DNA from 2 places in the Enterococcus wangshanyuanii genome. Region 1 is predicted to be linked to the other one. Evidence: predicted binding sites of a transcription regulator. Region 1 holds the regulator's gene; the other holds the start of a gene.
What was found. Region 1 encodes LexA, which represses DNA repair genes until DNA is damaged. Its sites were predicted from a motif close to CNAACANNTGTTNG; they were not measured.
Positions count from the first base shown of each region.

Region 2: the regulator LexA is predicted to act here: its motif matches at 1,878-1,891, upstream of uvrB (excinuclease ABC subunit UvrB).

Region 1 covers NZ_CP021874.1:601,732-605,165, forward strand. Annotated here, with positions in the region: gene CC204_RS02850 (thymidylate synthase) at 1-387, shown strand, start outside; gene CC204_RS02855 (dihydrofolate reductase) at 406-915, shown strand; gene lexA (transcriptional repressor LexA) at 958-1,578, opposite strand; gene CC204_RS02865 (DUF896 family protein) at 1,827-2,069, shown strand; gene tkt (transketolase) at 2,168-3,434, shown strand, end outside.
Region 2 covers NZ_CP021874.1:39,604-43,037, forward strand. Annotated here, with positions in the region: gene CC204_RS00200 (amino acid ABC transporter substrate-binding protein/permease) at 1-1,665, opposite strand, end outside; gene uvrB (excinuclease ABC subunit UvrB) at 2,020-3,434, shown strand, end outside.

The sequences.
Region 1 (3,434 bases):
GATGTGCCTTCAATGGCTTTACCTCCATGTCACACTATGTTTCAATTTTATGTGAATGATGGTAAATTGAGCTGTCAATTATATCAACGTAGTGGAGATGTCTTTCTAGGTGTACCGTTTAACATCGCTAGTTATGCATTATTGACTCATCTAATTGCTCACGAAACGGGCTTAGAAGTGGGGGATTTTGTCCATACTCTTGGAGATGCGCATTTGTATACAAATCATATTGATCAAATGAAAGAGCAGTTATCAAGAGAACTTCGTTCATTTCCTACACTTAAGTTGAACCAAGAAAAGGAATCTGTTTTTGATTTTGAAATGGAAGATATTGTAATAGAAGGATATGATCCTCACCCAGCAATCAAAGCACCTATCGCCGTTTAAGTTTGAAAGGAGCATTTTATGTTAGCAGCTATCTGGGCACAAGATGAACAGGGAACGATCGGAAAGGAAAATCGATTGCCGTGGCATCTGCCAAATGATCTAAAATTTTTTAAGCAAATGACGGAGGATAATACAATCGTCATGGGAAGAAAAACATTTGAAGGAATGGGAAGTCGTCCGCTGCCTAATCGACAAACGATCGTTATGACGAGGGACAAAAACTATAAGGCTTCTGGCGTTATTGTTGTTCATGATATAGACGAAGTACTGGCCTATGCCCAAGAATTTTCAGGAATTACTTTTATAGCTGGCGGTTCCAAAGTTTACGAGGAATTTTTACCTTACTGTGACGTTTTATATCGTACAGTGATCAGCCATACTTTTGATGGAGATTCAGTATTTCCAGAAGTTTCTTGGGAAGATTGGACGTTGATCAATCTTAGCCCTGGTGAGCAGGATGAACAAAATTACTATTCTTATCAGTTTGAAACATACCAAAGGAAAGTCTGCCCAGAGCAGGAAGAGTAAAAAAAGTTAGCAGGTCTGTAGAAGATTCTGCTAACTTTTTTATTAAATATGATTGCGGTATAAACCAACAACTTTACCAAGAATACTAACATTAGGCAGAATGATCGGTTCTAATGCATCATTCTCAGGTTGTAGGCGAATATGGTCTGTTTCCTTAAAGAATCGCTTGCATGTTGCTTCATCTTCATCTGTCATTGCAATAACAATGTCCCCATTTGCTGCAGCACTTTGTTTACGAACGATAACTTGATCACCATCCAGTATTCCAGCGTTGATCATACTTTCTCCGCGAATCGTCAACATGAATAGTGAATTTTCTTCGGATTGTAAATCAGGCGGCAATGGGAAAAAATCCGATGCCTCTTCAACAGCTAGGATTGGTTCACCAGCAGTAACCACCCCCAACATAGGAATGACTGTTGGCTTGATACCGATTTTTTCCAATCCTTCAGCAGTCAGTTCGATCGCTCGAGGTTTAGTCGGGTCTCTTAGGATCAATCCTTTTTTTTCTAAACGTGCTAAATGTCCATGAACAGTAGAAGTAGAGGATAGGTCTACTGCTTTTCCGATTTCTCGAACGGTTGGAGGATAGCCTTTAAGTTCGACTTGTTCATATATATATTTTAATACTTCGACTTGTCTTGTATCTGTACGTTTCACCAAAACCCGCACCTTCTTTCAATTTATAAATTTAGTGTACCATAGTTTTCTATAGGAATCAAACAAGCGTTCGTATTTTTTGTTAAAAGTATTATTATATGCAAAAAAAAGGGTAAGAACATTGTTTTATCTAGAATATGGTTGTATTTTTATAATACATCTTATAAGATAGACATGGAAAGTAAACTCTTATTTCTTATTATGATTACTATCAAGATTTTTGCTAACCTTTCATTAAAGGAGGACAATAAATGCTATCACCAGAAAAAATGAACCGCATCAATGAACTTGCTAAAAAAGCAAAGGAGAGCGGATTATCAGAAACTGAAAAAAAAGAACAGAACGAACTCAGACAAGAATATTTAGCGACCTTCCGCAGCGGCATGCGTCATCATATCGAAGGGATGAAGGTCGTAGATCCGGAAGGAAAAGATGTGACCCCAGATAAATTAAAGAAAATCCAAAAGCAAAAAGGGCTGCATAATAGAAAATAATTTCAGTTTTTTTTACTGAAAGTAATTGCTTTCATAAAAGAAATACGCTAAAATGGACTTAATAAAGGTAAAAAAAACCTAAATAGGAGATGATTTTTTTGTTCGACAACACTGATCAATTAGGCGTCAATACCATTCGTACCTTAAGTATCGAAGCGATTCAAAAAGCTAATTCAGGACATCCTGGATTACCAATGGGGGCAGCCCCTATGGCCTATGCACTTTGGACAAAACACTTAAAAGTAAATCCTAAAACCTCAAGAAACTGGGCAGACAGAGACCGTTTCGTTCTTTCTGCCGGGCATGGTTCAGCGATGTTATATAGTTTGCTTCATTTAGCAGGTTATAACGTTTCTATCGATGATTTGAAAGGTTTCCGTCAATGGGAAAGTTTGACTCCTGGTCACCCTGAAGTTCATCATACAGATGGTGTCGAAGCAACAACTGGTCCATTAGGTCAAGGGATTGCGATGGCTGTGGGAATGGCAATGGCTGAAGCGCATACTGCTGCAGTCTACAACCGCGATAGTTTCCCTGTGATCGATCATTATACTTATGCACTTTGTGGTGATGGTGACTTGATGGAAGGCGTTTCTCAGGAAGCAAGCTCAATGGCTGGTCATATGAAACTCGGCAAATTGATCGTGTTATATGATTCAAATGATATTTCATTAGATGGACCAACGTCTAAAGCCTTCACTGAAAATGTCGGTGCCCGCTATGAAGCATACGGCTGGCAGCATATCTTAGTAAAAGACGGAAATGATTTAGAAGCCATTTCAAAAGCAATCGAAACTGCTAAAGCTGAGACAGATAAACCAACATTGATCGAAGTGAAAACAGTGATTGGATTTGGGTCACCTAAAGAAGGAACATCAGCTGTTCATGGAGCACCTCTTGGAGCAGAAGGTATTACTGCAGCGAAAGCCGTTTACGGCTGGGAATACCCAGATTTTACAGTTCCGGATAAAGTTGCAGCACGATTCAAAGAAACAGTAGTTGATGAAGGCGAAAAAGCTGAAAACGAATGGAATACAATGTTTGAAAACTATACAAAATCACATCCTGAACTAGCGAAACAATTCAAACAAGCTTTTGCTGATGAACTTCCTGAAAATTGGGATAGTGAATTGCCAAGTTACGAGGTTGGGACTAGTGCAGCGAGTCGTGTGACTAGTAAAGAGACGATCCAAGCTCTTTCTAAAACTATTCCTAGCTTCTGGGGCGGATCAGCTGATTTGTCAGCTTCAAATAATACAATGGTTGCTGCTGAAAAAGATTTTGAGCCTGGACAATACGAAGGTCGTAATATCTGGTTTGGTGTTCGCGAGTTCGCCATGGCAGCTGCTATGAACGGTATTCAAT
Region 2 (3,434 bases), 560 kb from region 1:
TCGTAAAGCTTTCGATGGTGAAGCACTGAATAATCCGAAGATCACACCAACGATCAAAGCAAGAATGAATGAAATCAATGTTAGTTGAATCGTCATCCATAGTCCGCTCAATAGTCGTTTCCAGTTATTTTGAATCATACCGACGAAGGTTGATTCATCTACTTTGTTTTCTGTGGAACCATCTTTAATATATTTACCGACGATTTCGTCGTATTCACCAGTTCGTTTTAATTCTGCAAGTCCTTCATTGAACATTTGGATCAATTCAGGATTTTTGCCTTTTTTGACAGCAAACCCGTATTTTCCGCCTTCTTCACGAGGAATTGGTGTTACTAGTGGTTGCTTTTGAGCAACGCCGTAACCGATAACAGGATAGTCATCCATCATAGCGTCGATCTCACCGATCTCAAGTGCGCTATATAAAGCATCTGTTGTATCTAAATACTTGATTGAATAGCCATATTTATCTTTATTTGCTTCAAGAAAATCAGCACTTTCTGTCCCGATTTTTGCACCGACTTTTTTCCCTTTTAAGTCTTCATAGGAAGTGATTTTGTCGTTGCCTTTTTTGACAGCGATTTGGATCCCACTATTGAAATAAGGAGTCGAAAAGTCGAATGATTTTTCACGTTCGTCAGTGATCGTCATTCCGGCGATCATCCCATCTGCCTGCCCAGATTCAACTGCCTGAACAGCTGAACTAAAACCAATAAATTTAAATTCAATATTGAATCCTTGGAGTTCAGCGATTCGTGTGACTAGGTCAACATCGATTCCTTCGTATTCACCATCAGAATTTTGGAATTCAAAAGGTGCGAAGGTTGAATCACTAGCAATGACATAAGTATCTTTTTTCGGTTGGATCTTTTTCATTTTTGTATCTGTTTGGTCTTCTGATTCATTTCCTGTAGAAATATAGTTTGCAATGATTTCATCATACTTGCCGGAGTCTTTTAAATCTTTTAATCCAGCATTGAATTTTTCAAGTAATTCTTTGTTTTGCCCTTTTTTGACAGCAAACCCGTAAGAACTTCCGGTTTCTTTTTTACCAACTAACTGTAATTTCTGACCATTCGTGATTGCATAGCCTAATACAGGATAATCATCAAAAATAGCATCTGCTTCACCGTTTTCAAGTGCTTGGTAAAGCCCAGTTGCATCGTCGAAGTTTTTGATCGTATAGCCATACTTATCTTGATTTTTTTCAAGGAAAGTAGCACTTTCTGTCCCCACTTTAGCGGCAACGGTTTTTCCTTTTAAATCATCGTAACCTTTGATTTTGTCATTTCCCTTTTTGACAGCCATCTGCAAGCCGCTATCAAAATAAGGGTCTGAGAAATCAAAGGATTTCTTCCGCTCGTCTGTGATACTCATTCCGGCGATCATTCCATCAACCTGTTTAGATTGAACTGCCTGAATGGCACTGTCAAAGCCAAGCGGTTTTAGATTGACCTTAAAGTCTTGGTCAGCTGCAATGGCTTGAAGTAAATCAACATCAATACCGATGTATTCTCCTTTAGAATCCTGAAATTCAAAAGGTGCAAAAGTTAAATCTGTTCCTATATTATATGTTTTTTCCTCAGCCTGAGCCGATTGCCCAAGTGTAAATGTCAGCAGACTTGCCATCATTAGCATAAATGAAAGCAAAATGTGTTTCTTTTTCATAAAATACCTCCTATATTTACATATTGAATAATTATATAGTAAAAAAAGGGTAAAACACAAGTCATTAGACAAGTGAAACATAAAAAAATGTCATTTTCTAACATCTTATGTAATTAAATGTAACATTGGTGGGTGAAAAAATTTGGGGAAAAATCAGAAAATAAAGTTGAAATCAATAAAAAATGCGTATACGCAATTCATTCTAAAGGTGGCGAAAATATGTTCGGTATGGTAGAATATTTTCAGAGGTTTCCCTTCGATTTAATAGTAGTGATTTTAGAAAATTTGGACCTATTATCATTGGCTAATAATTGAATGGAAGCAGCCAGTAAATTATACAGAGGAGGATGTTGGATGATAGAAAGAGAAACCTCCAATACGTTTGACCTAGTGTCAAAGTATCAGCCGGATGGTGATCAGCCGGAAGCGATCAAGCGATTAACAGAAGGGATCGAAGGCGGCGAGAAAGCTCAGATTCTACTTGGAGCAACAGGAACTGGTAAGACATTTACGATCTCTAATGTGATTACCGAGGTCAATAAACCTACGTTGGTCATCGCGCATAATAAAACATTAGCTGGACAGCTTTACGGTGAATTCAAAGAATTCTTCCCGAATAATGCGGTCGAGTATTTTGTTAGTTATTATGACTATTATCAGCCAGAAGCTTATGTTCCTTCCAGCGATACATATATAGAAAAAGATGCCAGTATCAATGATGAAATCGATAAACTGCGTCACTCTGCAACAAGCTCATTACTTGAAAGGAATGATGTGATCGTAGTTGCTTCGGTTTCGTGTATCTTTGGTTTGGGAGATCCTAAAGAATATAGTGAACAGGTCGTATCGATTCGTGTTGGGATGGAAATGGACCGTAGTCAGTTATTGACGAATTTGGTCAATATTCAATTTGAACGCAATGACATCGATTTTCAGCGGGGACGTTTTCGTGTGCGTGGAGATGTGGTTGAAATTTTCCCAGCCTCAAGAGATGAGCATGCGTTAAGAGTTGAATTTTTCGGTGATGAGATTGAACGAATCAGAGAGGTTGATGCGCTGACCGGAGAAATAATTGCGGAAACAGAGCATGTGGCAATTTTCCCAGCGACTCACTTTGTGACGAATGAAGATCATATGGAACACGCTATTTCTCAGATCCAAGCCGAATTAGATGAACGATTAAGAGTTTTACGTAGTGAAAATAAATTACTGGAAGCCCAACGTTTAGAACAACGGACAAATTATGATATCGAAATGATGCGTGAGATGGGCTATACATCTGGTATTGAAAACTACTCTCGTCATATGGACGGACGCTCTGAAGGGGAGCCGCCATACACATTACTAGATTTCTTTCCTGATGATTTCCTGTTGGTAATCGATGAATCACATGTAACGATGCCGCAAATTAGAGGAATGTATAATGGAGACAGAGCAAGAAAACAAATGCTGGTCGATTATGGTTTCCGTTTACCAAGTGCTTTAGATAACCGTCCACTCAGATTGGAAGAATTTGAAGAGCATGTTCATCAAATCGTCTATGTTTCCGCTACGCCAGGCCCTTATGAGCATGAACAGACAGATACTGTGATCCAACAGATTATTCGTCCAACTGGCTTACTAGATCCGTTGATCGAAGTTCGTCCGATCATGGGACAAATCGATGATCTAGTTGGTGAAATCAATGAACGTGTAGCGAAGAACCAACGGGTTTTTGTTACTACACTGACGAAGAAAATGTCAGAGGATCTAACAGATTATTTCAAAGA